DNA from 2 places in the Halobacillus sp. B29 genome. Region 1 is predicted to be linked to the other one. Evidence: a T-box and tRNA genes for the amino acid it is inferred to sense, from the RefSeq annotation. Region 1 holds a T-box; the other holds one or more tRNA genes.
What was found. A T-box is a leader RNA that pairs with one kind of tRNA and senses whether it is charged. The one in region 1 lies ahead of leuS (leucine--tRNA ligase), so its partner is inferred to be a tRNA-Leu.

Region 1 (8,198 bases):
TGATAAAGTTTCTACACATACTGGTAAAGAGTTCCGTCTAATACTTTGTACTTACAGAAGGAGGAGTTTTTCAGAATGCCAGCCAATCGCCGGTTATTCACATCAGAATCTGTTACAGAAGGTCATCCGGACAAGATTTGTGACCAGATTTCTGATGCTATTTTAGATGAAATTTTAAAAAATGATCCAAATGCAAGAGTTGCATGTGAGACAACGGTAACAACGGGACTAGTACTTGTTTCAGGAGAAATCAGTACCAATACGTATGTTGATATTCCAGCCATTGTTCGTCAAACCATTAAAGAAATTGGATATACAAGAGCTAAATTTGGATTTGACGCTGATACATGTGCTGTATTGACAGCCATTGATGAGCAGTCTCCTGACATTGCCGGCGGCGTAGATGTTGCCTATGAATCCAGAGAAGGTCAAATGAGTGATGATGAAATAGAAGCTATAGGAGCTGGAGACCAGGGACTCATGTTTGGTTTTGCTAATAATGAAACCAAAGAATTGATGCCGTTACCGATTTCATTAGCTCATAAACTTTCCAAAAGGTTATCAGATGTACGTAATAACGGAACATTGGAATATCTTCGTCCTGATGGAAAAACACAAGTAACGATTGAATACGACGCTAATGATCAACCTGTTCGAGTGGATACGATTGTTATATCAACCCAGCATGCAGAAGAGATTACACTTGAACAAATAAAAAAAGATTTAAAAGAACAGGTTATTGATCCGGTTGTCCCTTCTCATCTTATTGATGACAGTACAAAATACTTCATTAACCCTACAGGCCGCTTCGTTATTGGAGGACCTCAAGGTGACGCCGGATTAACTGGCAGAAAAATCATTGTAGATACTTATGGCGGCTATGCGCGTCATGGGGGCGGAGCATTCAGTGGGAAAGATGCCACTAAGGTGGATCGTTCTGCTGCCTATGCGGCCAGATATGTAGCTAAAAATATTGTGGCAGCAGGTCTTGCTGATACAGTTGAAGTACAGTTAGCCTATGCTATTGGGGTAGCACAGCCAGTGTCCATTTCCATTAATACTTTTGACACAGGAAAGATAGCTGAAGAAGACCTCGTGGCAGCTGTAAGAGAATTGTTTGATCTCCGTCCCGCAGGCATCATTAAAATGCTCGATTTGCGCAGACCCATTTATAGGCAGACGGCTGCCTATGGTCACTTTGGCCGCACAGATGTAGAATTTCCTTGGGAGAGAACAGATAAGGCAGATGAGCTTAAAGAGCGTTTTAGTTAAAAAACTTCACGCATATCAAAAAGGGAACTTTCTCAAAGAGGAAGTTCCCTTTTCTATAAAAACTATAGATACGCTGATCATTAGATTGTTTAACCTTGGACTCCTTTATAATATTGCCCTTTCTCTACATAACTGGTTCGGATTCGATTCATTTCTTTGATATCATCTTCGGTCAAATCACGAACGACTTTAGCCGGCCTGCCGAAAGCAAGGGTGTTCGGAGGAATTACCTTACCCGGAGGTACAAGGCTGCCGGCGCCAATAAAAGCCTGTTCTCCTATTTCAGCTCCGTCAAGTATTAAGGATCCCATGCCTATTAAAGCATTTTTCTTAATGTGTGGAGAGTGAAGGGTAACCTGGTGTCCAACCGTAACGCCATCTTCAATCACCAATGGAAGACCAGGACTCTGATGAAGTAGACTAAGGTCCTGAATGTTCACATTGCTGCCAATATGTACGGATGATACATCTCCGCGAATGACTGTTTTAAACCAAATACTTGAGTATGCTCCGATCGTTACATCCCCAGTGATTACAGTATCTTCAGCAATATAAGCAGTTTCATCGATCCGAGGTTCTTTTCCTTTATATTCGCAAATCATACTAAACCCCCTTATAATATGGTTATATTAAGTATAGCAAAGTGATAGGAGCCGTGAAGAAGTGAAACGATTAAACTCCAATCAAAATTTAGCTACCATCATTATTGTGCATGGAGCATTTGAACACGCCGGACGTTATCATTCATTGGCTGAAAGCTTTCAAAAAGGTGGATTTAATGTCATTTATGGTGATCTGCCAGGCCAGGGACTATCGGAAGGAAAGAAAGGTCATATAAAGAATTTTGAAACCTACATAGAAACTGTGCGTCAATGGCTGCAAAAAGCAGATTCTTCTCGTCCTGTATTTTTACTGGGACATAGTATGGGCGGGACGGTTGTGATGCGGGTTATGCAGGAATTAAAACCGTCAGTGAATGGAGTGATTCTTTCGTCGCCTGCTGCAGGAATACTAAACGGAGCTAGCAAGTCTCTCGAAGCGGTCACTCATGTAATAAATAAGGTTTGGCCATCCGTATTGGTAAAAGCTCCTTTTAAACCAGAGTATGTAACCCGTAATCCAGAGGTTATTGCCAAAGATAAACAGGATTCTCTTATAATAGAGAAGGTATCTATTCGATGGTATAAGGAATTCCGAAAAGCGATTAAGAAGTCATTTTCAGAAGTTGAAGAGTTTCCGGATGTGCCTTTATTAGTCATGCAGGCAGGTGAGGATCATATGGTAGATCCTGAGAAAACAAGAGAATGGTTTCATAAAGTCGGATGTCAGGAGAAAACCTATAAAGAATGGCCGGGGTTCTATCATGAAATTTTTAATGAACCTGAGCAGGAAGACGTCTACAATTTTGCTCTGAATTTTATCCACTTTCAAGTGAAACAAGCTGATAAGGAGGAGTTGTAGTGACAGCCCAAGTACCACAAAATGCCGTTCATTTAATGTTTCGCGTTTATAAGGAAGTTTTTCCTGAAGTTCATAAGGAATTGAATTATTGGGTTGAGCGGGCTAAAAAGATTCCTAACAAAGAATTGAGAACCCAGGCGATAGCCAGTATTGAAGATAAGACCTTCCATTGTGAAGGAGGTTCTATTTACTCCATGCTTGCTGGTCCTCAATGGAAAGAGTCGATTCGCTTTATTGTGGCTTATCAGACGATTAGTGACTATCTTGATAATTTGTGTGACCGCAGTACTTCTATGGATCCAATCGATTTTCGCATGCTTCATCAATCCATGGCGGATGCTTTGACTCCGGAAAATGAAATCAAAGATTATTACCATTATCGTGATGATAAGGATGATGGGAATTATTTAAGGGACCTTGTACATACCTGCCAGAATGTACTCAAGGACTCATCAGATTATCCCATGGTTCAGAAACACACGTTAAAACTTGGATCATTATATACCGACTTGCAAGTACATAAACACGTGATAGAAGAGGAAAGAATACCACGTCTAAAAAGTTGGTTTAAAGATCATCAATCTGAGTGGCCGCATTTAGAGTGGTATGAGTTTTCAGCTTGCACCGGTTCTACTTTAGGAATCTTCTGTCTGGTATCTTATATGCTTAACGGCCGTATGGATGAATCGCTTGCAGCACAAGTGGAAAGAAGTTACTTTCCATTTATGCAGGGGCTTCATATACTGCTGGATTACTACATTGACCAGAGAGAAGACGAAGAAGAAGGAGATTTAAATTTTTGCTCTTATTACGCTCATGAAGAACAGATGAAGCATCGATTTGAGTATTTTGTCCGGCAAACTCATGAAGAAGTACAAGAACTTCCTGATACAGCGTTTCACCAAATGATTCATGAAGGCCTGGTCGGCATGTATCTGGCTGACCGTAAAGTCGGAAAGCTTGATAATGCGAAAAGCTTTGTTAAAGATCTGCTTAAAGTAAGTGGACGTAAAGCGAAGTTCTTTTACTATAATACAAAAATGTATCATAAATTAAAGCCTGGCCGTCCATTGTAGGAGCCAGGCTAAGTTTTTTCTATTGCTATAATAAAGGGTGGCGTATTTCTCTGATTAATGAAACTGTATTGCAGGACCTTGAATGACTTTTGATCCAATGACGCAACATACTCCATTAAAGCATCTTTTTCTTCTTTTCCTCCCGCATGACCATGATAAATTACTAGAACAATTATGCCGCCCTGTTGTAAGAAGGAAAGGAGCTGCTCTATGGAAGAAAGGGTCTCCTTCGGTGTGGTCACAACGGTTTTATCACTTCCTGGCAAATAGCCTAAGTTAAAAATGGCTCCTTTAATTTGTGATTGATGGACCTGAGAGATGTACTTAGCTAAATGTGCGTGAGAGTCCTGAACTAGAGTTACCCGCTCTTCTGCTTGATGTTTTTTTAACCGTTCCCTGGTTTTGATAATAGCTTGCTCTTGAATATCGAAGCTATAAACATATCCTTTTTCCCCTACTAGACTGGTGAGAAATAACGTGTCATGGCCGTTGCCACAAGTAGCGTCAATGGCTATGTCTCCGTCATTAATAACGTTTTCCATTAGAGAGTGGGCGTAGTTCAGAATTGGCTGCAATGTCATTGGTTCTAAAAGCTCCTTTACATTTGGTTAAGGCAAGGATTATTGTAGCATGAATGGCGTACGAGTTATAATTTCTTATTCATCTGACCATCAAATAGGCTATTTTGGCAAGAGTAATCAATAAAGGTGAGCTAATTGATGGGTTATACGTACATTTATTTCATGTATGTAAAGTTTCATTCTTTACATCACGTGGTACCTGTCTGGCTATCAACAGGGCTGGAGCAGAGCGGGGAGCTTAGTAGAGGTATAAAGAAAAAACTACATCTGTGAAGATGTAGTTTATGATAAATCCGAATTATTTAACTTTTGATTTACTGCTGCGATTCTGAAGCTTATTTACAGCTTTACGCGCATAACTCTTGGTTTTTTGTGGATTTCGCTTAGCATAATTCGCAGCTTTACGGACTAAATTCTTCATGGATACGACCTCCTTATAGGATTCCTTACTGTTTTGTTTACCTTATATCGTCTTACTATAAACATAGGCTTGATAAACTTGACAAAGAGTTTTGGTTTCATTAAGATACGATTATAAACTTAATGACGTGGAAGAGGAGTAGTAGTGAAAGATCAAGCTTTTAGAGAGGCAGCGGCTGGTGGAAGCTGTCCTTGATTATTACGAACTCGCCTTGGATGTCGCAGAAGTGAACATTAATGGTAGCTTTTTGCCGGTGAATCGCCGTTATCGATACACGAGTGAACGTTTAAAAGAACGTTAATTTGGGTGGTACCGCGGGAATCAAGCCTCTCGTCCCATATAGGGATGAGGGGCTTTTTGTATTTTGATAGGAACATGAGGAGGAAAAGAAATGGCTTTTGATCATAAGAAAATAGAAAAGAAGTGGCAGAAGTACTGGCTTGATCAAAAAACGTTCAAGACGGATAGCGAGTCAGAGAAGAAGAAATTTTATGCTTTGGATATGTTCCCGTACCCTTCTGGAGCAGGCTTGCACGTAGGGCATCCTGAAGGATATACAGCAACAGATATCCTTTCAAGAATGAAGCGGATGCAAGGGTATGAAGTATTGCACCCAATCGGTTGGGATGCTTTTGGACTTCCAGCTGAACAGTATGCTCTTGATACGGGTAATGACCCTGAAGAATTCACCGCTCAAAATATTCAGACCTTCCGCCGCCAAATTCAGGAGCTTGGTTTCTCCTATGACTGGGACCGGGAAGTAAACACGACTGATCCTGATTATTACAAGTGGACGCAATGGATCTTTTTGAAATTGTATGAAAAAGGATTAGCTTATATAGATGAAGTTGCTGTGAACTGGTGCCCTGCTTTAGGAACGGTACTCGCTAATGAAGAAGTAATTGACGGTAAAAGTGAGCGAGGGGATCATCCCGTTGAACGCAGACCGATGAAACAATGGATGTTGAAAATCACGGCATATGCTGACCGGCTGCTTGATGATCTGGAAGATCTAGATTGGCCTGAAAGTATTAAGGATATGCAGCGCAATTGGATTGGAAAATCAGAAGGCGCCGAAGTTACCTTCCATATCGAAGGAGATAAAGGGACGTTTGATGTATTTACGACCCGGCCGGATACATTATTCGGTGCTACTTATGCTGTGCTTGCTCCTGAACATCCACTCGTTGAAAAAATCGTTTCACCTGACCATCAGGATGCAGTTCAAACGTACGTAGAAAAAGCTTTGAATAAAAGTGATTTGGAGCGAACGGATTTAGCTAAAGACAAGTCCGGAGTATTCACTGGTTCCTATGCGATTAATCCTATTAATGGAGAGAAACTTCCAATCTGGGTAGCTGATTATGTTTTAATGAGCTACGGAAGCGGAGCGATAATGGCTGTTCCTGCCCACGATGAACGGGACTATGAGTTCGCTCAGAAATTTGATTTGCCAATTGTCCCGGTTGTTGAAGGCGGTAATGTGAATGAAGAAGCTTATACAGGTGATGGCAAACACATCAACTCAGATTTTCTAAATGGACTGGACAAGGATGAAGCCATAGATAAATCGATTGAATGGCTGGAAAATAACGGCCGAGGTAAAAAACAGACCACCTATCGGTTGCGTGACTGGTTGTTCAGCAGGCAGCGTTATTGGGGAGAACCTATTCCAATTATTCACTGGGAAGATGGTTCCGTTACTCCGGTTCCTGAGACGGAATTACCAGTAGAGCTTCCTAAAACGACAGAAATCAAACCGTCCGGTACCGGCGAGTCTCCACTTGCCAATATTAACGACTGGGTAAATGTAGTTGATCCGGACACAGGAATGAAGGGACGGCGTGAAACGAACACCATGCCGCAATGGGCCGGCAGTTGCTGGTATTACCTTAGGTATATTGATGCGAACAATGAACAAGAGCTGGGCGATTATGAAAAGCTTAAAAAATGGCTTCCTGTCGATGTATATATTGGCGGCGCTGAGCATGCGGTTCTTCATTTGTTATACGCTCGCTTCTGGCATAAAGTTCTCTACGACGCAGGTGTAGTACCAACTAAAGAACCTTTCCAAAAACTTTTCAATCAGGGGATGATCCTTGGTGAAAACAATGAAAAAATGAGCAAATCTAAAGGCAACGTAGTGAATCCAGATGATATTGTTCATACCCATGGAGCGGACACTTTAAGACTTTATGAAATGTTTATGGGACCATTAGACGCCTCCGTAGCATGGTCTACGAATGGTCTTGACGGTGCACGTCGTTTTCTTGATCGTGTGTTTAGGTTATTCGTTGTGGACGGTGAACTATCCGATTCAATTAAGCAGGACGTTTCTGAGGATAAGCTTGAAAAGGTGTATCACGAAACGGTTAAAAAAGTTACCGAAAATTTTGAAGCGCTTCGTTTCAATACCGGTATCTCTCAAATGATGGTATTCATTAACGAAGGTTATAAAGTAGAAGAACTTCCAAAATCATATGTAGAAGGATTCGTGAAGCTTCTTTCTCCGGTAGCGCCTCATCTGGCAGAGGAGTTATGGGAAAAGCTTGGACATCCAGAAACAATTACGTATCAGCAATGGCCAATATTCGATGAGGAAAAGCTTGTAGAAGATGAAGTCGAAATTGTCGTACAGGTAATGGGTAAAGTAAGGGCTAAAATGATGGTTAATCAAGAGGCTTCTGCAGAGGACTTAGAAAAGCAGGCGTTAGAAAATGAAAATGTCCAACAGTGGCTCGAAGGAAAAACCGTACGAAAAGTAATAGCCGTTCCTGGTAAACTTGTGAATATCGTAGCGAATTAATGAATACAAAAGCCGCCTCCAGACTATTTTGGGGGTGGCTTTTGTAGGTTTTAACTGTGGTCAATTCAATCTCTTGACTTTGAAGTTTTTTTTAATAGAATAAATCTTGTAAGCAGATTTGAAGGAGGAGAAGTTATGAGTCAAATTGAAGAAATTACACCTCAAGAAGTAGATACGATGATATCTCAAGATAAACCGATGACAATTATAGATGTAAGAGAGAATGAGGAAGTATCTCAAGGTATGGTTCCGTCAGCCAAGCATATTCCTCTGGGGAACATCCCTTATGAAATTGATCAATATTCGAAAGAGGAAGAGTATATACTTGTTTGCCGTTCAGGCAGTCGGAGCATGAACGCTGCTGAATTCATGAAAGAAAAAGGATTTCATCATGTGAAAAATATGCAAGGCGGCATGCTAAAGTGGACGGGAGAACTAGTTTTTTAATTAGAAAGGGTTAGAATCATGACTTTATTCTATATGACCATAGTTATTATAGCAGGCTTGTTCCTGTACAATGCTTATCAAAAAACAGCTTTAAAACCTTATAACCAATCCAATCTTTCGGGCGCTGATCTTTG
Region 2 (24,339 bases), on a different contig from region 1:
TTTAAATTATATGGAACAGGCATAACGATCATTCGGGAATGCAGGGCTTCATTCTTTTTATTGGCAATAAAGGAACGATACTCTGCTTCGTTGGTATGAGCAATGATTAGTTCATCGGCAGAAATTAAGGCAAAACGTCCAGCTTTAAAATTTCCTTCCTGCGTTAAGCTAAGAAGGTGCCACAAGAATTTCTCATCACATTTAAGCATTTCCTGGAACTCCATAATCCCGCGGTTCGCTTTGTTTAGTTCGCCATCAAAACGGTAGGCACGAGGATCGGATTCAGAACCGTACTTCGCTATGGTAGAAAAGTCGATAGACCCAGTCAAATCCGCAATATCCTGAGATTTCGGATCGGATGGACTGAAGGTACCAATGCCTGTACGCTTATCCTCTGAGAAAAAGATTCTTTCTACCAGAACATCCTCAATTCGTCCGCTGTACTCCTTCTCTACTCTCATCGTATTTAATGGTGATAAACTTCCTTCAATTCGGATGCCATAATGCTCATGGAATTCCTCTCTCATATGGTTAGGAATTAAATGAAGCGGGTCTTCATGCATGGGACAGCCTTTAATCGCAAAAACGGCTCCTCGGTCTGTGTAGGAATATTTTTCAAGACCCCGTTTTAACAAATTGACCAATGTGGATTTCCCACCGCTGACAGGACCCATTAGTAATAGAATACGTTTTCGAACGTCAAGACGTCTGGCTGCCGGGTGAAAGTATTCTTCAACGAGCTTCTCCATAGCTTCGTCCAATCCGTAAATATCATCATCAAAGAATTTGAACTTCTTGTGATCATGTTCTTCCACGACACCCGCATCTTTCACCATATTATAAACGCGGGAATGGGCGGATTGTGCTAAATACGGCTGTTCTTTTAATAGCTCTAAGTATTCTGCGAATGTACCTTCCCACTTTAACTCTTCAGCTTGTTCCCTGTGGTCTTGTATCTTCTTCAATATATCCACTTAGCGAGACCTCCTCCGTCATCATAGACGAAATTTAATACATCCTATGCTTAGATAAGAGAAAACATGTGTCTTAAAGACAAGCAGCACTACGCTCACAGTTCCTGCTCCCACTGCTAAAAAGTACTTTCTCACAGGATTCCTTAAGAACTTTCTTCTCCTGCTGCCATCATTTCTGAAAGGACCTGTATGGTTATCTTTATTAGATTTCCACAAAAAAAAGAACCGATCTGAACGATCAGTCCTCCTCATAATCTCTCTCTTTAAGATATCTTTGGCGATGTGAGAGTCCTATTACTAAAAATAAAATAAATAATCCAATATTCAACCACCGGAATTCATCATAAAAAATGGCAAGCACCGCCCAAATAGCTGCACTAATTAAAAAGAGTATACTAGATAGCAAAGATTGACTCATGATGAACCCCTCCTATCCCTATTGTAAAGCATATCCGTTCTGTACAGTGGATATTTTTTAATTTTGACTATGATAAAGATTATTCCCCATAGGTTTATTCAGACTCAGTTTCGAGACAACTCAGGTCCGTTACGAAATGTACTAGATATCTCGAAGATGGTAATACACAATCAGGAACTTATCTGGAATAATAAACATCAAGATTTAATAGAGACTATTTTTCAAATTTCAAAAAAGTTTAACAGAAAAATAGTTTAGCAAATTTTGACACTATACACCACCCTTGTTAAAATGATTTATGAACATTTTACTCCAATAAAGTACTACATATAGAAAGAAGGACTGCAAAATGGAAACATGGTACTTTGTCGATTCTGGTCATTGTACACCAGCCATGAATATGGCTCTGGATGAAGCATTGATGAGTTGGCATCGCCAAGGAGAAATCCCTCCGGTACTTCGCTTTTACGGATGGGCACCAGCAGGCCTTTCCGTGGGATACTTCCAAAAGGTAAAAGGTAAAATTGACCTGGAAGGTGTCGACCGGCATGGTTTTGAACTCGTTCGCCGTCAGACTGGAGGCCGTGCTGTCCTTCATGACAAGGAATTAACGTACAGTGTTATTGTTTCCGAAGATCATCCGGACATGCCAGCTTCCGTTAAAGATGCTTACCTTGTTCTTTCAAAAGGACTGCTGGAAGGTTTTCATAATCTCGGAATTGAAGCTGAATTCGCTGTTCCCGAGGGAAAACTGGATACAACCGGTTCAGCCGTGTGTTTTGAAGAGCCTTCCTGGTATGAATTGATTGTGGAAGGCAGGAAAGCTGCCGGAAGTGCACAGACAAGGAAAAAGGGTGTTATTCTTCAACATGGATCCATTCCTATTGACGTAGATGATGTAAAACTTTTTGATATGTTTATTTATAAGAATGAACGCATAAAAGAGCGGGCTCGCCGCGCATTTGGAGATAAAGCCGCAGCGATCAATCAACTGCTGGACAAGAGCGTAACATTTGATCAGACGAAAGAAGCTTTTAGAGAAGGATTCGAAAAAGGGCTTGATATCCATTTAGAACCTTTTGAACTTTCCGATGAGCAATGGAAAGAAGTAGAAAAAATTGCAGAAGAACGCTATCGCACAGAGGAATGGAATTTTTCCAGATAAAAAGGAGTGGAATTCTTATGGCAAAAAATCAAGAGCATGTAAGAAAGCCCGATTGGCTGAAAATTAAAATTAACACCAACAAGTCTTATACAGGACTTAAGAAACTAATGCGCGATAAAAAATTAAACACCGTTTGTGAGGAAGCTCGCTGTCCGAACATCCACGAATGCTGGAGTGAACGAAAAACAGCGACCTTCATGATCCTCGGCGATACATGTACGCGCGGCTGCCGCTTCTGCGCCGTTAAAACCGGACTTCCAAATGAACTGGACTGGGGCGAGCCGGAACGTGTTGCAGAATCTGTAGAAATCATGGGACTGAAACACGTAGTCGTAACCGCCGTAGCCCGTGATGACTTAAATGACGGCGGTGCTGCTGTCTTTGGTGAAACGGTTAAAGCAATCCGTCGCCGTGTTCCTGGATGTACCGTTGAAATTCTTCCATCTGATATGAAAGGTGATTACGAGAGCTTACATACTCTGATGGGCGGAGAGCCTGACATCTTCAACCACAATATAGAAACCGTACGCCGGTTGACGAAAAAAGTTCGTGCCCGCGCCATGTACGACCGCTCCTTAGAGCTATTGCAGCGTGTAAAGGATATCCGTCCGGATACACCTACAAAGTCAAGCTTAATGGTCGGTCTGGGAGAAACCAAAGAAGAGATTGTGGAAGCTATGGACGACCTTCTAGCTCACAACGTTGATATCATGACCATCGGCCAGTATTTGCAGCCGACAAAGAAACACTTGAACGTTGAGCGCTATTACCATCCAGATGAGTTTGAAGAGCTGAAACAGATCGCACTAGAAAAAGGGTTTAAGCATTGCGAAGCCGGTCCAATGGTACGTTCTTCTTACCACGCTGATGAGCAGGTAAATAATACTTCCGCCCAGCGCCGTATTAAGTATATGCAAGGCTATGAATCACAAGGAGAAACACTGGATAAAACAAACTTTTAAACATAAAAAAGGAGGCCTCCCCTCATTAGGAGGCCTCCTTTTATTTAAATATTTTTAATTGATTTTACCAGAACCCACCATAAGGCGGACGTCCGTAATATCCTCCACCGTAATAAGGAGGTCGATAAGGACCTGGACCTGGACCCGGTCCCGGACCCGGACCATAGCCATAGCCGCCTCCTCCGAAACCTCCGTATAACCCTGGAGCAATCGCTCCGCCTAAAAATCCCCCCAGCAGACCGCCCGCGAATGGGCCTAAAAAGAAAAATCTCTCATCCTCATCACGAAAATCTTGTTGGACAGGGTATGGATACTGATACGGATATTGATTCATGTTCATTCCTCCACTTCTATCCTTAGTTATTCACCTACTCTTCAACCTATGTAATTGACCCATAGCATGTATAGGCATCAGCCTCATCTCAGGGAGAAATTTACTTCCCACAATTCACATCCTCCATTAAATGAGGTATAATACAGATTAGAATAGCTTGTCTCGACAGATTAAAGGAGGACTATACATGAAAATAACCTTGATTATTCTTGTTTGTATCACATACCTAACGTCCATCTTCGCTGCTGGATATGATGTTAAAGCAGGCAGACCTAAAAAATAAGCACTTAAAAATCGCACCCCTGAGCGGGTGCGATTTTTCTTTGCCTATTTTAAACTTGGCGCCTCTATTTAAGCAGAAAGTTTTTACACAATAGGGCCCGTTACTGTAAGACTCAGTTTCGAGATAATTTGGATCCGTTATGTTGTTATGGAAAAGGGCTGGTGGGGAAATAACTCGCTTTCCTATGGGGGAACGGTGAGCTTCCTCGCTCGTTTCACTCCCTGCGGGATCTCACCTAGTTCCTTCTCCCATGGGAGTCTCGCCATTTCCCCACCAACCCAGCTGAGTGAGAATAACGGACCCTCCATAAAAGTGAATGCTCTCCTTCTAAATAGGCCTTAATTGCTTCTATGACAAGCTTTTTCACATCGTTCTAGCATGAAAATACACTCCTTATCCCATGCTTATTCTCACCAAGCAAACAGGGGATTTAGTGGTTTCGAGTTTCTGATTCGGCCAGGTCCGGAGGGGGACGATGTAGACTCCTGTGGGATGAACATGATCGGTAAGATCCCGCAGGGCTGTGAAGCCCGAGGAAGCTTACCACATGCCCACGGAAAGCGAAATCGTCCCCCGAAGGACCTTCCGCACACCAATATCTTGAAATCAATTCTTCCAGTATCGGAAGCTTTTCTTAGAAACCAGCCCTAAGAGATAAAACAATAGGTAACAAAAAGACGACGCTTGGCGCCGTCTTTGGTTATTTAATCAAATTGGGAAATCCCTGCTGTCTAAGCGTTTCAAATAGAATGATGGACACCGTGTTCGCAAGGTTCAGAGAACGGACTTTCCCCGTCATCGGAACACGCAGACAGCGATCTTCCAAGCCTTCAAGAAGTTCATTCGGAATCCCATCACTTTCTCGTCCAAAAACAAAGAACAACTCCTTTTCAGGAGACGCAAAATCGAAGTCTACGTATGATTTAGTACCAAAATTCTCTATATAATAATAGTCCCCTTCAGGATAAGCTTGATATAAATCTTCGATTGAATCATGATAATGAATCGTTACGTCGTGCCAGTAATCCAGCCCTGCCCGCTTCAGCATCCGGTCCTCTGTAGAAAATCCAAGCGGACGGATCAAATGAAGTACGGAATTTGTAGCCAGACACGTACGAGCGATGTTTCCTGTGTTTGCAGGAATTTCAGGTTGAAACAAAACAATATGGTTCGGCATTCCATTCACCTCAGTCTAATCTTAGTCAACTAGACTATTATACCATATCCATCAGTCACCAATCCGGAAAAATTTATACTGGATAGAGGGGGTATAAGCGGTAGAATCTTCATAAGCCCAGTAGCGATGCCGACTGTTTGATGTATGGGCATTAACAAGCGGCATACCGTCCTCGTTTTTTTTCACAACAATTGTATTATGGTCAAAACGACCATCCCCTTCGAAATCATAGCAGATTACATCTCCAGGAGAAAGTTCATGAGCGGAAGACACTTCTGTAGCGGTCAACCCCTGCCTTGCCCCGCTTAAGTACCATCTAAAAGCATGGGCAACTGACCAGCTGTAGCTCCAATTGCTTCCGCTGTACCACCAGCCCCTGCTGCGGTTCGGTACTCCCCATACCGGAGCTCCTCCAGCTCTTAGGCACTGCGATACGTAATTCGTACAGTCCACGTCAAAATGACGATAAGCAGGGTTATACGAATCCCACCACCTTTCAGCATAGCGAACCGCATCCCTGCGGTTATATGTAAAAGGGGCACGCTGTCTTGCTTCTTTATCGCTGAACTCAGGTAAACAAGGATTTGCCTCAGAAGAGGTCGTTTCGGTTTGTATCATATGGTGCTTGATCTTATCCCCTTCAAACCATATCCTCCCCTCATAAATCCCTTCTTCTAAATAAAAGTGACGATGATCTTTTAGAAGAAGGGAAAGGCTGAGCATATAACGCAGGGTGCTCTGCCTCTCATAGGCACACCTGTGGTAAGGCTTTATTCTGAAAGTTGCACGCTCGATCCGAATGCCCTGACTATCCAAATTCTTCACCTTGTTATGAAGCCACATTTCATCTTCCTGCTCTAATAACCGACTTATGATTTTTTCCCAATACTTTTGTATTTGGTTGGTTTCCTGCATAACCCCTCCCCCTTCCTTTCATACTATGAAAAAAAGGGGCGGTCCATACAAAAAAGCCGCCTCCCGCAGGAGACGACTAGTTCGTAAAAGGTACGACCGTGTATTGTTTTTCAAAATCCAGTAAGTGACGCTTCTTCTCGAGACCGCCTGCGTAACCAACAAGCTTGCCATTACTTCCAATCACCCGGTGACAGGGTACAACGATAGCAAATGGATTTTGGTTCACAGCCCCTCCGACTGCTCGAATGGCCTTCGGAGAAAGCATCGTGGAAGCAATTTCTTTATAGGAGCGTGTTTCACCGTAAGGTATTTGATTAACCAGCGTTCTCCAGACACCGCGTTGAAAATCTGTTCCATAACAAATCAAAGGAATTGAAAATTGCGTTCTTTTTCCATCAAAGTATTCGTTTAATTCTTCTTTTGTCTGCCTGACATACTTCTGCTCAGGATCATAAACGAATTCACCTCTGAGTAAGTGTTTCTTTTTCCAGGATTGATAGGCGGAATGACGTTCTTCAAATTCGCCGAAATCAATACGACAAACTCCCTCATCATTCGCTAAAACCGTAATAGGTCCGAGAGGAGTTATAAAAGAATCATAATATAAAAAAGACCTATGGTTCATAGTATTAATCCCTTCTTTTACAGTTTTTTCTATTATACAAAAACCTTATTCATAAGAAAAGTAGATTTGATTATATTTTTTCAAATTGAAGTCCTTTTTCCATCTCGTAGATGACTTGTTCATCTTTCTCATTTATCATAGCATCCTTAATGGCCGTAAAACAATCGGATGTTCCGATTTTTCCAAGCCCCCAGGCCGCGGTTCCTCTAATGACGGGCCTCGGGTCCTCATTCATTAATCGAATTAACTCACTGATAGACGTCTCATCCCGGTAATGAGCAAGGGCCAATATCACATTTCGCTGAATTGGTTTCTTGCCTCGCCACGATCCGGAAATAGATCCGAATTTCTCTTTGAACTGGCGGTTTGAAATGGACAATAGCGGTGTCAGCTTCGGTTTAACAACCTCTGGATCTGGCTCAAATTCCTCATGATGATGAAAATCTTTCTTTCTATTAATCGGACAGACTGTCTGACAAGTATCACAGCCGTATAGACGGTTGCCGATTTTACTTCGGAATTCATCTGGCAGGAAGTCTTTCGTCTGTGTCAGAAAAGCGATACAGCGCTGGGCATTTAATTGCCCTCCCTGGACAAGAGCGCCAGTTGGACACGCATCCACGCAAATATTACAATCCCCGCAGCCTTCTTGGACCGGCTCATCAGGGGCAAAGGGGATATTGGTTACAAGTTCCGCTAAATATACATATGATCCGAACTCAGGAGTAATGATCGCACAATTTTTACCGCTGAAACCAATTCCCGCTCGTTCCGCTACGGCGCGGTCGGACAGTTCACCCGTATCCACCATCGATTTAAGTTCCACGTCCGGAAACAGTTCCTGTAGATAAGCTCCTAACTTATTAAGACGATCTCGCAGTACAGTATGGTAATCTTCGCCCCAGGAGGCCCTGCAGAACAGACCGCGGCGCTCTCCTTTTTTGCTTTTAGGAGCGTCGTGCATTTTGGAAGGGTAAGCCATCGCGATGGAAATGATCGACTGAGCTCCTGGAAGCAGGCGTCCGGGTTCCGTCCGTTCATCTACATCGCCTTTTTCAAATCCGGACTGGTAGCCGAGAGCCTCCTGCCGTTTCAACCTGGCTTTTAACTCGCCAAACACATCGGCCGAGGCAAAGCCTATTTTATCAATTCCAATTTCCTTACTATACGCGATCACCTGTTCTTTAAGCTCATGATAATCCATCGCGGGTCCTCCTTCCTATCTGATATCTTTTACTTTCGCAGTTCTTATTCGATTTAACGTTGCCGCTATCTCAAAACGGCGCGGGCGGGCAATCTCACCCGGGTGCTGATCTTTAAATGGAGCAAACGAAGCCAGTCCCTTCTCATCAAACTGCTTTTCAATCTGATCAAGCAGGTCATTCAGCGATTGCTCTGTTTTCAAACTTCCTTTTTTATCTAAGTGTAGAATTACATCTGCAATCATGCGTGTCTGAGAAGGGTCGACGAGCTGCTCCACTCCGTCCAGATCAATTTCTGTCTGTCCCATAAGGATCGTCGTTTTTCCTTTGGCTTGTACCTTCTCTTTCTTCCCTTTTCTCGTCTGAAGACTGGAAGCTGAAAACGCACGTGCCGGAACCGAACCGAAATTCTCATCCTCGGTGGTCGTGCGGCTGCTTGGGTACTTGCCGGCAATATCTTTCGCTTTTCCGGTAACATTATAAGGTACATATTGGTCCATCATCAGGACATCATCTGCAACCTGGAAGTAGTCACCGGATCCGCCCATGACGAGAATCGTAGACACATCCAGATCATCACGCATCTGCTTAATTTTATCAATAAACGGTGTAATCGGTTCTTTTTCTTTCACGACAAGCTCCTGCATCCGCTCATCACGGATCATGAAGTTCGTCGCACTTGTATCTTCGTCAATTAACAGCGTTTTAGCTCCGGCTTCCAGTGCTTCAATAACATTGGCTGCCTGAGACGTACTTCCGCTGGCATTTTCCGTTGAGAACTGAGTCGTATCTGTGCCATGTGGAAGATTTTTGATAAATGGTGAAATGTCCACACTTGTTACCTGCCTGCCATCTTCTGCTCTAACTTTTACAGCAGCAGGGTCTGTCATCACGTATTCTCTGCCATCCCCTTTGATATGAGGATACACGCCACGTTCCATGGCATTCAACAGGGTACTTTTACCATGATAACCGCCGCCTACGATCAATACAATCCCTTTCTTAACCGCCATGCCTGTCAGCGGCTCCTCTCTGTGAGGGATAGAAAAGGAGACCCGGTTCTCTTCTGGACTTTGAAACGGAACGGCTTTTTTCATCGGACGCTCGCTGATCCCGCTCTCACGAGGAAGGACTGCTCCATCAGCCACAAATGAAATCCAATTGTTTTTCTTCATCTCTGCCTGAATAGCTTCATGCTGATCGGCCAATTGACAGGCCGCTTCGATTTCTTCATCTTTAATTGAAAAAACAGAATGCTGAATAATCTCTGGAATGACTTTGAAGAAGAGCTTGTCCGCTTCCCTGCCATTGATACGGCGTCCATTAGCCGGAAGGCCGATCGTGAGGCAGACCGTCATATCTTCTGGATTCAGGTTGACTGCGGCACGGTCCAAAATCTCCTGACCTGGACGATCTATAGCGACCATTCCGCTCTTTCCTGTTCCTTTCACATCTGTATGATTCTTGGCAATTGCTTTCGCTACGACGCGGGCAATTCGATCTTCTGCATAAATCTTACGGCTTCTGCTATCTTTCCATTCTTTTTGAATGGGACGTTTCTCATTTGGAATGCGAATTCTTATTTTAGAAGGGGCCGCGAAGGGATCACCTTGTACATAATCCATAAATACATCGTAATTCTGAAACGCGTGCTTTCCTTGAATATCTTTATATCCTTTATAACTTTTTCCGTCTATTTGTTTTAATTTCTGCTGTAATTGTTTCATTATCATGGATCCTCCTATTATGGTTGTGTCTATTATAGGGTGTATCCTTTTTTCCTCAATAAAAAACGCAATGCTTCGTTACCTCAATTAACGAAACACTGCGTTGGTTCACATAGTATAAAATAAAAGCAATCTCACTTTGAAAAAAGTGATTGGAGCGGGTGAAGGGAATCGAACCCTCATCATCAGCTTGGAAGGCTGAGGTTTTACCACTAAACTACACCCGCATGAAATGAGATTGGTTCGCCTCAACTGGAGTATGTTTCTCATTATAACAATCGCATTTTAACGATGCAACACGATTTTTACGAATTTTTGTCGAAAAATTCATATTCTGTTTACATGAAGATGTTAAAAGGGTAGTGCTCGCTGTTGGTTTTAACATTATATACCGATTTCCAGATAATTAAACTAGTCCATCCTTACTATTTTAATAATTCTGACAATTGAAACTTTTATTTACTGAATTCGTACATTATGTAAAGGAGCGATTCTAATGATCAATCTCTTTCTAGGTATCGGAATGCTGTTTTTAACCGGTGTAATCCTCTGGAGTTATAAATTCGACCCAAATAATGCTCTCGTTGTAAGTGCATCAAAGAAACAATTTATCCTCCTCATCACTGTGCTGACCCTGCTTACGTTGTATTTACTTTCAACAGGAGTTTACCATTCTTTCTTTTAGTAAGCTGTTGTTGATTAATCAACAACGTTTATCAATTCCCTACATTAAATAAAATGACCACCAGTTATTACTAGTGGTCCATTAGGATATGATTATTCTCTATGGCTGTTTCGATTTAAATACAAATATCGTCGAAAACAAGAGAAAGGCCAGAAAGTTTAGTACGTCCACAGATAGTCTTAGAAGTTCAAATAGCACATTTGTATCCAAATCATCCTCACCTCCTATCTGGACAGACGGTGAGCATGCGTGCGATAAACTCTGATCCGAAGAAGAGAAAAATCATTAGGAGATTAAGTAGGAGTTTAAGCTGTCTTATATCTTAAAATCTCCCAATATCCCATTTTTATACGGACAAATATAAAAACTGTAAACTAAAAAAAGGAGCCCCTTTAAGGACTCCTTTACCTTTTATAGAATTAATGTGTTTTTCAAACCAGCGATGAAATTCTCAAAATCCTCGGCCACTTCTCCGGCAATTTCAGGGTCTTTATAGCTCTCATCATGAAGCTTAGATAATCCAGGTTCAACCTCTATCGTGCGCCCGTCCAAGAGGACAAGCTCAAGTTTCCAAGGTGGAGTATTTTGATTTAAGCTATAATCACTGAACAGTTCTTTCATTGAGATAATCTTGTCCGTAAATAAGGTTTCTTTCGTAACTTCCATTTCCTCATTCATTGTCAAAATGGTCATTGTCCGTTCACGAATGTTTACAATAAACAGACTTTGCAGATCTTCTGTAAGCACTTCCGCTGAGCGATAATTATCTGATTCAAAGACTTCGTCCGTAAATTCAAGAGATGCAACCGTACGCAGATTTTCCACAGAAGATGTTAACCTTTCCCTAAGAGCAGTAGACATAAAATTACCTCCTTAATTTTTATGGTTCACTCCTCTTAATTGCCTGATATAGAGCGCTCAAAACCACTTTTACCAAAAATAAACAATTGTATCTATAGTGGATAAATCATGGATTTCGAAAGAAGGATTTTCTCGACACATCCTGTGGTCTTTCTCTAGGATCAGTCATATTTTTTTCACTATATTAATACAAGGTAAAGAAATTAAGGATCATCGTCCTATATAAACACTCATCTAATACGATCATACAACTAAATTTTTTCTAATTATATGAAGTTTTTTCATATTTTAAGGGTTTATTTCTTTTTCTGGTTCCTCCTCTTGTGGTTAAAATTACACCTGCAATTACGAGAAGAGCCCCAGCTATTTCCGGAAGTTTTATAGTTTCTCCAAGCCACATATAGGCACCGACCATCGTGACGATAGGTAGGAAATTTAAGAATACAGAAGCCTGCGAGGCTCCGAGCCTCTCCACCGCCCGGTTATAAAATACTAGCGCAATAACAGAAGGAAACACACCTAAGTATAAGAATCCCATCCAGTACTTACTTTCACCGAGGGATGGTACATCACCAAGGGCCCATTCAGCTGCGACGAACGGCAGGAGAATCAGCACGGACAATCCTGTCATCACCAGGAGAACCCCGTATGCCGGAAACAAGTGCATGTACTGCTTCACTACAACTGAGTAGACTGCCCAGCAGGCAATTGCTCCTATCATAATGACGTCCCCGACGTTCCATGAAGAAGAGAAAAGTTCAAACAGCCGGCTATCCATAACCACCCATACCGCTCCAAGAAAAGACAGCATTACTCCGATCCACTTGATCAGCGGCAGCTTTTCTTTTACGATCAGAGCACTTAATACGACCGTGACAACAGGAATGACCGTTTCGAGTACAGACACATTGGAAGCCGTGGTGAATTGAAGCGCACCATAAATAAACGTATTAAAAAAAGTGACTCCGGTAAGGGTCATTACAAATAGCGGTCCCTTGTATTCACGAAAAGTTTTTCTCGCTTTCCAGGCACTTCTAATTCCAATTGGAAGTAAAAAAACAAAGGCAACGAGCAGCCGGAAAAAAGCAATAGTAAATGGCGGCAAATCATTTATTGCTTTCCCCGTAAGAATATTACCCGCATAAAATAACACGACAAATATCATTAATATGTATGGATACATTGAATCCCTTCCCTTCTTCGTTAGATTCTGCTTTCATCTTATAATCACCGGCCGATTTATTAAAGCGATACATAAAAAGCGAAGCTTCTCTTTTCGAAACTTCGCCGGGTAATCCTATTAAGTTTAAGTATAAGCTACAATTGAAATCACGACGGCAGCTGAAAAATAAAAGAACGTTCCAATCGATACAGGATTCACCTTAAATTGAAAGATCGACACACGGTAGATATCTTTGCCATCTCCAAAAACCTGGTTGTCCACATTCGCATACTGGTTCCCCATAAACTCATTAAACTGCATGAACCACACCATAATGAACAGCAGAAAACCGACCGTAAAATGAGATTCAATGAATGATAACCCTGTCCGGGTTGATATTAGGAAAGTCAGGGATACTTCAAATAATATCGTGAGCGTAGTAATAGAAGAAACGAGCCATTTCTTTGGAAATTTCCTTAAGTATTTATCTTCTAAGTGATCCATAACATGGGCGCCGGCAATAGGAATCAGAAATATGAGAGACATGACCACTGTACTTGAAATCCAGACGTTATTGAATACACTAGCCTCCCCTCGAAGTTTCCATCCTTAAAATCCAAATAATGGATATATTACCAAAATTATAATAAAAGTGTACCATCATCGGATTATCATGTACACTTTTTTCCTATTAAAAAAATGCGTAACCTATGAAAAAGGTCACGCATTTTCTTTAAAGATTTTCAAAAAACAGTCGAAGCACGTCAGCTCCACCTATAAATGTACCTAGAGAGCTCCCCACGTTGGCTAGCAGGACCACAAGCAGGATACGAGTGACGCGGTTACGCCAGAATCCCTTCAGACTCGAGACATCTTCGGATAAAGTTTCAAATTCTGATACCTTGGGTCTGCGAAAGTACGCCTGGACAATGCCAGCAAACCATCCGGCTGCGATCAGCGGATTAAGCGATGTAATCGGTGCGGCTACGAAAGCTGCCAGTACAGCTAGCGGATGAGCCATGGCAGCCGCTGTTCCGATCGCAGAAAACGTACCATTCCACAATACCCAGCTGATGGTCTGCTGGGTACCAGCTTCCGGATTTGCCATAAACGTATAAACAATGATGGATATAATTAAAATGGGAATGCTCCAGCCTATAATCTTCGGCCACGGAGACTTAGGAGGACGCTTATTCAATTGAGTCAAATCATGATCTTTGTAAATCGCTTCTTTAATACCAGGCACGTGAGCAGCTCCAAGGACCGCTACCACTTTCTTCCCAGGCGCATCTTTAATTTTCTGTGCTAAATACTGGTCACGTTCATCAATCAATGGCTTTTTCAATTTCGGGAAGTTCTCGGTCAGATCCTTCAGCATGCCATCGAGCATATCCTGCTTCTTCATCTTTTCAAGCTCCGCTTCCGAGATCGTGTCGTTACTAAAGATGCTGTAGATGATGGACATTAACAGTTTGGCTTTGCCTCCGAACCCGATATTTCCCCAGATTCGTGCAAAGGTTACCTGAATATTCCGGTCAGCTAATACGAGTTCTGCGTCATGCTCTTTCGCAGATTCGATCCCCTGAATCATTTCCTGACCTGCCTGAATACCAAATTGCTTAGCCATCCGCTTTTGAAAGGACGAAATAGCCAGATTCATTAACAATAGGGAAGCTTTCTTCTGCTTAATCACAGCAAAAATGTCCGTATCTTTCCAGGCATCACCATTTACAATTGATTGGTAGCGCTGCTCATCCAGTTCCACACATACAGCATCAGGCTGTTCTTCATCTATAACCTGCTTGACTTGTTCCGCGCTCTGTTTAGAAACGTGCGCAGTACCAATCAGTATGTACTCTGTATCATTTATATGAAGTCTCGTGATGTTATCTTCCGTCATCGCCATACATACCTTCCTTTACCAGTGGACTATATTGTTTCATCTCTACTAATACTAAACCAGAATGTATAAAATGAGAATGGGTTTCACATGTTTTCTACACGAGCAAGTCTGGCTTCCCAACCTTCACGTTGACAAAGCGACCCCTGCCCTATAGAATCTCTATTAATTATTATCTCATGAAACGAATTCACATGCCCATATAAATTTGGAAATATTGTTCAACGTATCTGCTTACCGCGCGATGGAGATAGAATGCGGATATCGCATTCTATCCTGCCTCCTGCTTTAAATGGATCAGGTATTAAACGGAAGGAGAAATCATATATGAACTCAGGTAAAGTACAGCTAACGAAAGATTTGAACATCGCAAGCAAGAAAATCCCAGCAGATACGATCATTAAGAATGGTAAGATTCTGGATGTCTTCAATCTCGAATGGATCGAGGCAGATGTGGCTATTTCTGATGGTAAATTCGTCGGAATCGGTCACTATCATGAAGCAGCCCAGATCATTGACGCCAAAAACCGCTATGTCTGCCCCTCCTTTATTGATGGACACGTCCACATTGAATCTTCTATGGTCACCCCGGATGAGTATGCTAAAGTCGTTGTCCCTCACGGAGTTACCGCGGTGGTCACAGACCCCCATGAAATAGCCAACGTTACCGGGGAAGAAGGTCTGCAATTCATGCTCCAGAACGCTGATAACCTTCCTTTAGAGGTGTTCTTTATGCTTCCCTCTTGTGTTCCTGCTACTCCATTCGAACATTCAGGAGCTCAGCTGACAGCCGCTGACCTTGAAAAATACTTAGCCCACCCCAGCGTGCTCGGCTTAGCGGAAGTTATGGACTACCCCTCTCTCCTGCATACAAAAGATAACCTTCTCGATAAAATCACGATGACCCATCAGCACGGTGGGAAGCTTGACGGCCACCTTGCCGGACTGGAGACCAATGCCGTTAATCTCTTTCGTACGGCCGGAATAACCACGGACCACGAATGTACGAAAGAAGAAGAAGCGCTGGAACGGTTGAGACGCGGCATGTATCTAATGATCCGTGAAGGCTCTGCCGCGAAAGATTTAAACGCATTAATTCCAGTAGTCACCGCCCATAACGCACGGCGCTGTCTATTCTGTACCGACGATAAACACCTCGATGAACTAATCGAGGAAGGAAGCATCGACCATAATGTCCGCCTTTCCATTCAACACGGAGTATCGCCTCAAATCGCCTTGCAAATGGCTTCTTTAAACGCAGCCGAATGCTATGGTCTGACGAATAAAGGGGCGATCGCTCCCGGTTATGACGCCGATTTTTTACTACTGGATGACCTGGAAAAAGTGAAAATTAGTGACGTGTACAAACAAGGCCAGAGAATCAGCCATAACGGCACTTACACACCCGCTGGCGCTGAAAAAGAAAAACAAGCAGCTCCTATTACCGATACGGTTCATTTTCCGGACCTCACAGAAGAACAGCTTAAACTGCCTATTGGCGAATCCCAGCAGGCCCATATTATTAAAATAAACCCAAACCAGCTTCTTACGAATAAATTGGTGGAAGAAGTGAAGACAGAAAACGGCGTCTTTGTTCCATCGCCAGATAAAGATCAATTGAAATTAACGGTAGTGGAACGCCATAAAAAAACCGGACATCTTGGCATAGGGATAGTGAAAGGCTTCGGGTTAAAAGATGGAGCAATCGCCACGACCATTGCTCACGACTCCCACAATATTGTGGCCCTGGGTGCCAATGATCCAGACCTCCTGAAAGCCATTACTACTTTAAAAGAAATCAATGGCGGTCTTGTGATCGTTAAGAATGGAGCGATCTTATCGTCCCTTCCCCTCCCAATTGCCGGATTGATGTCTGATCAGTCGTATCCATTTGTTAAGGAGCGGCTCGAACATATCGGAGAAACGCTGCCTAATTTAGGATTTACGAAGGATTTCAATCCATTCCTTACATTATCCTTCTTAACGCTGCCGGTGATCCCTTCCCTGAAATTAACGGACATGGGATTATTTGATGTAGAAACGTTTCAGCATATTGAAGTATCCTTATAGAAAGCTGGAAACCAGATCGAACGTCTGGTTTCCAGCCTTTTTAATTAACCCTATAAACCACGCGAGGCTCAATGTAATAGGTCGCGTTCGATTGAATACGATCTTCCTCCCTGTTTTCAAACCCATTAACGGTCATTCGTACGGCATCTATAGGAAGCTGCCCTTCGATCACGGGTCTTATACCAGAAGTGGTGACCATAAACGTGTTCTCAGGATTTCCAGACAAAGAGCGAACCGCTCCTTCTGCGTTAAGCGAGTAATATTGGGTATCCTTATTTTGCATGAATGCCTCTAGTCCCGTTTCATTAATCACCTTAAAAAATTCTTCCGGAGAAATCCTCCCGTTCATGCCCTGACCCATGTGAAAGACTTGCTGGTTCTGCTTCTGATAACGATTCCGTTTAATTTCATACTCTTTTTCATCCAAATTCAACTCCACAGAATAATTGCTTTCTCTGTCCCCTTGGGCGACTGTCTTAAAATTATAGAACAGCGACTGCACGTCTCCCTCATCTGTGAATTCCATTTCAAGTCTCTCTAAGCGTGGATTATGTATATCACTAAATGTTTGATTGATCCTGTTCCAGTGCTCGTTAAAATTAAACTCTTCAGACCCAGCCAGGCTTTTAGCGGCATCTATGTGACGGGGACGCTCGTACACATAATTTTGAACAGGCGGAATGATTAAAGATGTAAGGAATAGGAACAGACCTAAGTAAGCTGCATACCGTTTCGCTAACCGATTCCAAGCAGGCTCCCGAAAAAACACTAGAAAAATAACAAACCCTAACGGAAGAGACCACTGATTAATCGTGAAGGCAAAGCTTCCCAGAACCGAGTAGCCAAGAAGCTTCAGGAACAAGTAAGGTTCTTCTCTCCCCCACTTGCGGTAAATGTACATAATGATTGCAAATTGAACTATGTATAGAATGAGATAGAGCAATGGACACCCTCCTTTATCACCACAAATTCTATCATGAATTCCAGAGTACCCGAATACCATACTGACTTTTTACTTGAAGCTCTGAGGAGTGAGTGATCTTGCTCTTCAAATTCTTCAATCTACCAAATCATCTCTTTATTTCAGCACAAAAAAACCAATGTACTAGACATTGGTTTAAAAATATATGCATATCCAGTTAAGAAAGGGGGCCAAGTAAAAACTAAGCACCCAATCCCCTCTATGACAATTGGCGTTCGTACACCACTTCATTGGTTTCTGGATCTAAAGCGTCTACCTTCATGTCCACAACGCGGCCATCTGCATTACTTTTAAAACCCCATAAGCGAATATAATTATTCATATTATAATCGCGGAAAGTAAGATGAACCTTTCTCAATTCTTCATTTTCACCTGGCTCTTCTTTAATCACACACTCCTGAAATTTCATCGTTTCAGAAGGCTGACTTAATATATAGTCATACATTATCTTTTCAAGTTCAGGAAAAGCCATTCCATCGTTATCTAAGCAAGTATTTTTAAATTCATTGTAGTCTGTAATGTGATGGATTACCTTAGATTCATTTGCCATGTTTGTGCCTCCTAGATTAAACATTTACCTATCTCTTTCCCTCTAAAATTAATCGGAAAACCTTCTTGAGATGAGTATGCGACTGTTCGGAAGATACTTACTTAGTGGAACGAAAAACGGCGTTATCCTTCAACAAGGATAACGCCGTCATTACAATAATATTTAATACCGGTGGCCGGGGTCGAACCGGCACTCCGTAAGGAACACGATTTTGAGTCGTGCGCGTCTGCCAATTCCGCCACACCGTTGTCATAACTGGGTTTAACCAATGTTTAATCAATGCTAATTATGTAGTTGTCCATACGATTATTAAATACCTCTTAATTCATTAAATCATAAGTTGGGAATGCTTACAACAGAAAAGCGACTCGTGTATAGCGACATGTGGGTAAAGACTTCTTAGACCTACTGGCTTATCTCTACTTAAAGTAACTGGTTAATGAAAAACTCTTTCCGTCTATTCTTTCATTTTCGTATTCTATTTAAAATATTTATGACACCAAATTCCTCTTTTCTAACGATTATAGTATAAAGGAGGAATTTATTATGTTTATTTATGTTAGAACTGGTTTGGATGGTAGCAGTTGGAGGTCAAAAAGCATTAGTACTGAAGGTTTGTTCGATGAAGAAATTTACCAGAACAAAACTCTTCCAGCCTCAGAGGTGAAATTTACAAATGAACCTGTACAAGGAGACTACGAAGAGCTTTGTGAAAAGTTGTCTGGAGAAGTCATAACTTATAGAAGGAATCCATAACTCACTCAGAGAATTAGTTAATAATAAAAGGAGGAATTACTATGAGCGTTCAAAGAATTGACATAGCTAAAGACTATGATTTCGAGATTCAAGAAATTAAAAACAGACTTAAATACTTAGAGAATGGTCATATTTATGAATTAACAAAATCGCCACAAGACGGTTCTCTATCCACAAATATTCAAAAGCTAAGAAAACAACTTAATGATTTATTTTCCAAAATCGAAAACCAAGCACCTTCAGACTTTGAAAAAATGGATGAACTATTTGAATAAGAAGTATGAGACCTATTAAATGGTCTCTTTTTATTTTAAATGAATTTCTGAATATTACTTTTTAAGAACCGTTCATTATGAGAAAAGATAAATCTATCAGAATGTTTAACTATTTGTTCGTTAATTTTCCTCACATCTTTTGCACCTATCTTTTTAAACCTCTCCTCTGAAGAGCCAATATTAAGTGCTAGATGTGGAGTTAAAGGAAATACACCACCCTCGATAGAAAAATTTGAGTCGGCAATTTCACTTTCTAAAATTACTGGATTGTCTGATGTAATAAAATATCTGTGTTTGGGAGCTATTAAATAGCTCCAATTCATTTCAGCAAGCTTTCCCGCAAATTCCGTTATTTTTTCTGGAATGAATTGCACAAAACAATCCTCGCTAATATCCAAAGTTACTTCTTCCAACTTCCCGTCTGCTCTTTCAAGAAATTCTTCATATGTAATCTCTTCTTCACCAATATAGAAATTGCGAGTAAATTGCTCTATTGAAGTCTTATCAAACCATTCACCAGCTTCACCTTTTCTAAAGGCTGTTTCAATCTCGTTTATTATCTTTTCTTTCATACCAACTGTCCGCAACTTTTGAGAAGATACAAAATAAGCGAATTGCTTTTTCATCAAATTATTTAACACTTCTCTTTTCTGAAGTTGTTCTATGTATGGCGGGTAAAGTGGCTCAATTTGATTTGCCAAAAATTTTTCCAAATCATAAAGCTTCTCATCTTTTTCCTCGTCAGTGACAGTGTAAAAGTCCTTCACTATTGGAACTTTCTTGATACTTTGCTCTCTGAAGTGTTTATTATCTTTTTGATACAACCATATTTTTTCACTTCCAGAAGAAAATTGTTTTAAGTGTGTTTGTGGCACAATGTGTTGTTTTACTGGTAAGTTCATCTGAATTACTCCTATTGAGGTGGGATTGAACCAGTTTCTTTTGCAATCTTTACTCTTTGAATTTCTTTATTTAAGTCTTCAATTAATTTGTTCACTTCGTCTAATACATTACCGTTATCAAACTTATTCCATAGTCGAAACTTTTCACCCATAAAATATGTATCCTCCATATCTCTCGCCCTAAAGTTATCTTCATAAGCCAAGGCTTTAACAAACCTATGGTAAAAATTGAAGAAGCTTACCACTTGTATACTTAAATCTGTATTAAAGAAGTCATTAATTAGTTCAAAGGAATTCGCATTAATCTGCTGTAGAGTTAAAGACTGAGAGTTTTTGTCCACTTCTATATCATCAGCATAATCATCTAAGTCTTCGTTAGCATACTCAACTGTCATCAAATATTGGATGAATCCATCTCTGTATCCTGCTGCTTCAAGTAGGTTCTGGTAGCACATTTCAAGCTCAATCTTAGTTCTAATAAGAGAAGGTAATTGCGAAATAAACTCAGTGTATCTTTTAGAAGACATTTCATTCTCATACTGCTTTTTCACTTGCGTCTTAGCAACTATGTAAGCCACCAGCGCACTTATGAGTCCACCTGAGTAATTCCCCCAAAAGCTTATCCAACTATCCTCATCACCCACAACTCCCCAAACTGAAAATTGAAGGAAGGTGTAATTAAATATAATTGGGAAAATTAGTATTAACCCCAGAGCAATCCATATTCGTCTATCAATCTTTTTAAACATGCAATCCACCTTATTCAGCTTCAGCTCGTTCCGAAAGTAACTCTATCTCTTGCCTTGCTCTTTTCAATTCATTTGGAAGAAGGTAAACATATTCCAGAATTTTATTAGTAAATCTAAACATGCTATTAACCATTCTCTTTTCAAACTCTACCTCATCTGCATGAGCCGCCATGTTTCCAATATCCTTTAGTACAGAAGATATGTCCCCCATAAGTGGAGGTAGAATGTTCTTTTGTTGCAATTCATTTATCTTTTGATGTAGTTGCCCCTTAGTAGCCCCTTTATCTTTACACATTTTTTCTAAAGCTCGTCTTAATCCTACCATACACATAGTATTATCAATGTTTCTTACTCTTAATGCAGAATCATAAGCGTTCTTCACAGTAGTTGGTAGCCTGCTTGTATTTAGTCTATCTTCAACAGGGAATAAAAACTCCCCACCTTCGTAATTGTAATCCCCTAAGTAAAATGCGTCTTCAGAGTTCCATGTGGTGTAGAATAAATTAATGTTTGAACATGTTGGACATTCAAAAACCTCAAAAATGTCCTCAAAATCAATTTCATAGTGTCCTTCAAATGAATCGCAAGTATGATGTCTGTATTGGTTTAATAGCCTCATTGGCGTCTTATTACCGCAATGAGGACAAGTAAGTAATACTTTTTCTCGGTCTGACATACATCCACCTCAGTAAATAATATTTGAAGCAATTGTAACATTTATCGAAGGGAATTTTTACTAAGTATTATCTACTATCTCAATAATTACTGCTTATTCCGAAACAAATTTATCGTCCCCTAAAGTAATAAAAAGACCATGTACAGTCTGTTTAAGAAACAGAGGTTAGAAGTAATAAAATCATCATTTTATTAAAAAAATCTTTATAGAGGTTCTATCAAGCTTACTCTAAGTGTTTGATATCAAATTTATTCTCTCTATGCCATTTCATATATTGCTGTTGCCTTTCGTTCATCCTTATATTCATATTTTCATTGATATTAAGAAAAACCTTGGATTGCTCATCAAGAATAACTGAAATTAAAATCGCACCATTTTCATCAAAACTAATATATCCACTATCAAATAAAACATCATGATTTGGACACAATAGCAACCCATTATTAACGTCTAAACGCTCTTTATGATTAGATTGACTCCATGGTTTAATATGACTAGCTACTAGCAATCGTACAATTGAGACACCGCATAGTCCACATTTCTTTTCTTTTGCTAACAGAGCCTTTTTGAAAGTTGATTGACCTATTCTTGACTTAATGACTTGTTCTTTCTCAGTCTCTTTCACTACAATTTGTTCTAGTGTACATGTAGCGATTGAATCAAGTTCAATGTATTTGGTTGCAGAATGGGCTGCTTCATTCTTCTTTTTTGAGTACCTTTGTAGAGATTCAATAACTAAACTAAAGTTAGAATCTTGCTGCTCTAATTTGTTTATAGCTCGCCCCATATCATAACCCTTGAATATTCCTTTATGCTTGTCTTTAAGCCCTATAAAGTGGAGAATATTCATAGCTTCATGTCCTGTTTTCTTATCAGGTGCAATTTCTAGTATTCTTTCATCTAACCAACGATGAGGCTTAGATTTAAATAGGTACTCATAAACTACAGAATCCTTTTCATCATTACTGTAAAAACTATATTCCCTTGACCGTGATGACGGTTCTAAATTTGGGATACTAATATCTTCATTCTCCCTCTGAACTTCATCTTCATTTTTAATATCCCCAATTATTGTAAACCCCAGTTTCCTTAGGAAGCGATTTGTTTCATCTCCCCCACTAAACTTAGAAGGTGGGTATTCTTCATCATTTGCAAAGATGTTTGCAATTGATATTACATATTTGGGGGGATAATTTCTACCTTCATAAGAAAGTTTAAATCTTGACCTCGCCCTTTTTTTGGGCACTCTATCTCTATCAATCTTTTGAATAGCCTCTATGACATGTTCCCTATTAATATTTTGGGGAATACTCACCTAATACCACCTCATTCTTTTATTTTAATTTAGTATTTATGGTATAGAACTGTAACTGTTCACCTATCCCTTTTCCTTGAAGGGGGACACAACAATTTATGCCTTTTTGTTCAATGATAGGAATTAGATGTTCCCTATACTTTCTTCCAGCATAGAAGTCAATTTGTTCTAGGTGCAGCTGCAAATAATCTATTTGCTTTAATACTAAGTCAGCCCATTTTTTTCGTTCTAATGATTTCATGTCATTAAGAGTTACATCATATGGCTCAATAACATCATCCTGCTTTAACAGTCCATAGTTTGCAGACAATACAAACCATTCATCGTAGTTTTTCTGTTCAATGAAACTAACACCTTTCTTAAACAAAGGTGAATTTTGATACATCTCTCTAGCACTACACGGATAATTTGCTTTTAGTTTAGTACAACTTATCAAGGCTATCTTCACAAATTAAGTACTCCTTTCAGTTTTCGAAGGTGAATTACACCATTATTGTGCTCATTTACCTAAAGATATTATGAAGCTATAATAAAGAAAGCAGCAATATAAATGCTACTTTCTTTAGACTTCTCTAGAGTAATCTATTTACCAAGTATCTGTTTCCCATGCGTAATGACAATGATAGTTGCCGTTCTGAACGCAGGTGAAGAACGAGCAACTGCCGAGGAGGAACGAAGCGATAGCGAAGTGACGGGCGTGGTCAACGCCTTCTTCTATTTTCACAGAGCTTCGGCTTGTCAGCCCGTCACTCGTTCGTCCCTCACTCGCTCCTCCCCGACCATGCCACTAATCTCCGCTTTGCTTCGATTAGAGGCATGTATATCAGATTTCAAACTGAACACTTATGCATATTCTTATACTTCTTTATAAGGAATTTCCGAATAACAGCAGTAAAATAAAGCGTTTCAGCATTCACTTATGCAAAATATTACATAGAAAGTTCTAGTTTGTGATAAAGATTTCTTCCTGTTCAAACCACGCCACAGCTTCTCCATTGAGATACGTTTCTAACAATCCTCTCATTCTGCTTGAAGGGATATATAAATCAATAGTTTCACCACGTCGTATTCTACTCCTGAACAACCATTGGATTAGTTCTGACAATGCCCAAAAATCTTCATCCACCTTAACTTTATGGAATTGAAAGAATCTCTTTTCAACTGGATTCATAAAACGATTGGCTAGATAAATACAGACTTCTTTATCAATATAGTCATTTGTAGCCCTTGCAGTTAGAGAGACAAATTGTTTTGCTGCAGATTTGGGCGAAACTTTTTTCTCAAAATCTTTTAAACACGTCCACATCACTCCATCAGATTTAACCTTGCATTTGTTCCAATAGAAGTTATAGGAATGTTTCTTAATTTGTTTCATCAATTCTTCATCTTTTACGGAATTAGTTAACCAACTTCTGCTAAAAGCTCCCCTTTTATCCCCTATTTCATTCATGTTTTTTTCATTTGATTTCGAAGGATAATAAATCTTAATTCTTTGCTTTAGCAACTCTACATTTTCTTTAGTAGGCTTAACATACGGTACTAATTCGAAACGATTAGTAGATTTATCGAATTCTACTGACTGGAAATACGTATCAACATTAAACATTTTGAAATAATAGCGTTGAGATTGTCCCCAGAACATATAAGTTAGTATATTCACTTTTTTAAAAGCCT

Region 2: it encodes a tRNA-Leu, which carries the amino acid that the T-box ahead of leuS (leucine--tRNA ligase) is inferred to sense. The anticodon was not compared.

Annotation. Positions count from the first base shown of each region.
Region 1 is NZ_JBQQCM010000017.1:44,917-53,114, forward strand. Features, by position in the region: gene metK (methionine adenosyltransferase) at 76-1,272, shown strand; gene ACTWP7_RS18340 (gamma carbonic anhydrase) at 1,362-1,874, opposite strand; gene ACTWP7_RS18345 (lysophospholipase) at 1,936-2,733, shown strand; gene ACTWP7_RS18350 (tetraprenyl-beta-curcumene synthase family protein) at 2,733-3,809, shown strand; gene ACTWP7_RS18355 (tRNA (mnm(5)s(2)U34)-methyltransferase) at 3,818-4,390, opposite strand; gene ACTWP7_RS18360 (hypothetical protein) at 4,689-4,811, opposite strand; T-box leader at 4,931-5,152, shown strand; gene leuS (leucine--tRNA ligase) at 5,203-7,617, shown strand; gene ACTWP7_RS18370 (rhodanese-like domain-containing protein) at 7,753-8,064, shown strand; gene ACTWP7_RS18375 (rhodanese-like domain-containing protein) at 8,083-8,198, shown strand, end outside.
Region 2 is NZ_JBQQCM010000011.1:11,076-35,414, reverse strand. Features, by position in the region: gene ACTWP7_RS14335 (PrkA family serine protein kinase) at 1-974, opposite strand, end outside; gene ACTWP7_RS14330 (hypothetical protein) at 1,213-1,392, opposite strand; gene ACTWP7_RS14325 (lipoate--protein ligase family protein) at 1,742-2,557, shown strand; gene lipA (lipoyl synthase) at 2,575-3,519, shown strand; gene ACTWP7_RS14315 (hypothetical protein) at 3,584-3,853, opposite strand; gene trmL (tRNA (uridine(34)/cytosine(34)/5-carboxymethylaminomethyluridine(34)-2'-O)-methyltransferase TrmL) at 4,837-5,313, opposite strand; gene ACTWP7_RS14305 (amidase domain-containing protein) at 5,365-6,228, opposite strand; gene ACTWP7_RS14300 (methylated-DNA--[protein]-cysteine S-methyltransferase) at 6,305-6,853, opposite strand; gene queG (tRNA epoxyqueuosine(34) reductase QueG) at 6,924-8,057, opposite strand; gene ACTWP7_RS14290 (ABC-ATPase domain-containing protein) at 8,073-9,782, opposite strand; tRNA gene ACTWP7_RS14285 (tRNA-Gly) at 9,936-10,009, opposite strand; gene ACTWP7_RS14280 (hypothetical protein) at 10,279-10,467, shown strand; gene ACTWP7_RS14275 (hypothetical protein) at 10,879-11,328, opposite strand; gene ACTWP7_RS14270 (DMT family transporter) at 11,591-12,493, opposite strand; gene ACTWP7_RS14265 (hypothetical protein) at 12,635-13,036, opposite strand; gene ACTWP7_RS14260 (TraB/GumN family protein) at 13,224-14,390, opposite strand; gene ade (adenine deaminase) at 14,718-16,460, shown strand; gene ACTWP7_RS14250 (hypothetical protein) at 16,501-17,403, opposite strand; gene ACTWP7_RS14245 (hypothetical protein) at 17,642-17,992, opposite strand; tRNA gene ACTWP7_RS14240 (tRNA-Leu) at 18,162-18,240, opposite strand; gene ACTWP7_RS14235 (hypothetical protein) at 18,539-18,748, shown strand; gene ACTWP7_RS14230 (hypothetical protein) at 18,790-19,023, shown strand; gene ACTWP7_RS14225 (DUF4238 domain-containing protein) at 19,059-19,925, opposite strand; gene ACTWP7_RS14220 (hypothetical protein) at 19,937-20,674, opposite strand; gene ACTWP7_RS14215 (DUF4145 domain-containing protein) at 20,685-21,350, opposite strand; gene ACTWP7_RS14210 (HNH endonuclease) at 21,574-22,665, opposite strand; gene ACTWP7_RS14205 (DUF6884 domain-containing protein) at 22,685-23,113, opposite strand; gene ACTWP7_RS14200 (hypothetical protein) at 23,279-23,536, shown strand; gene ACTWP7_RS14195 (hypothetical protein) at 23,609-24,339, opposite strand, start outside.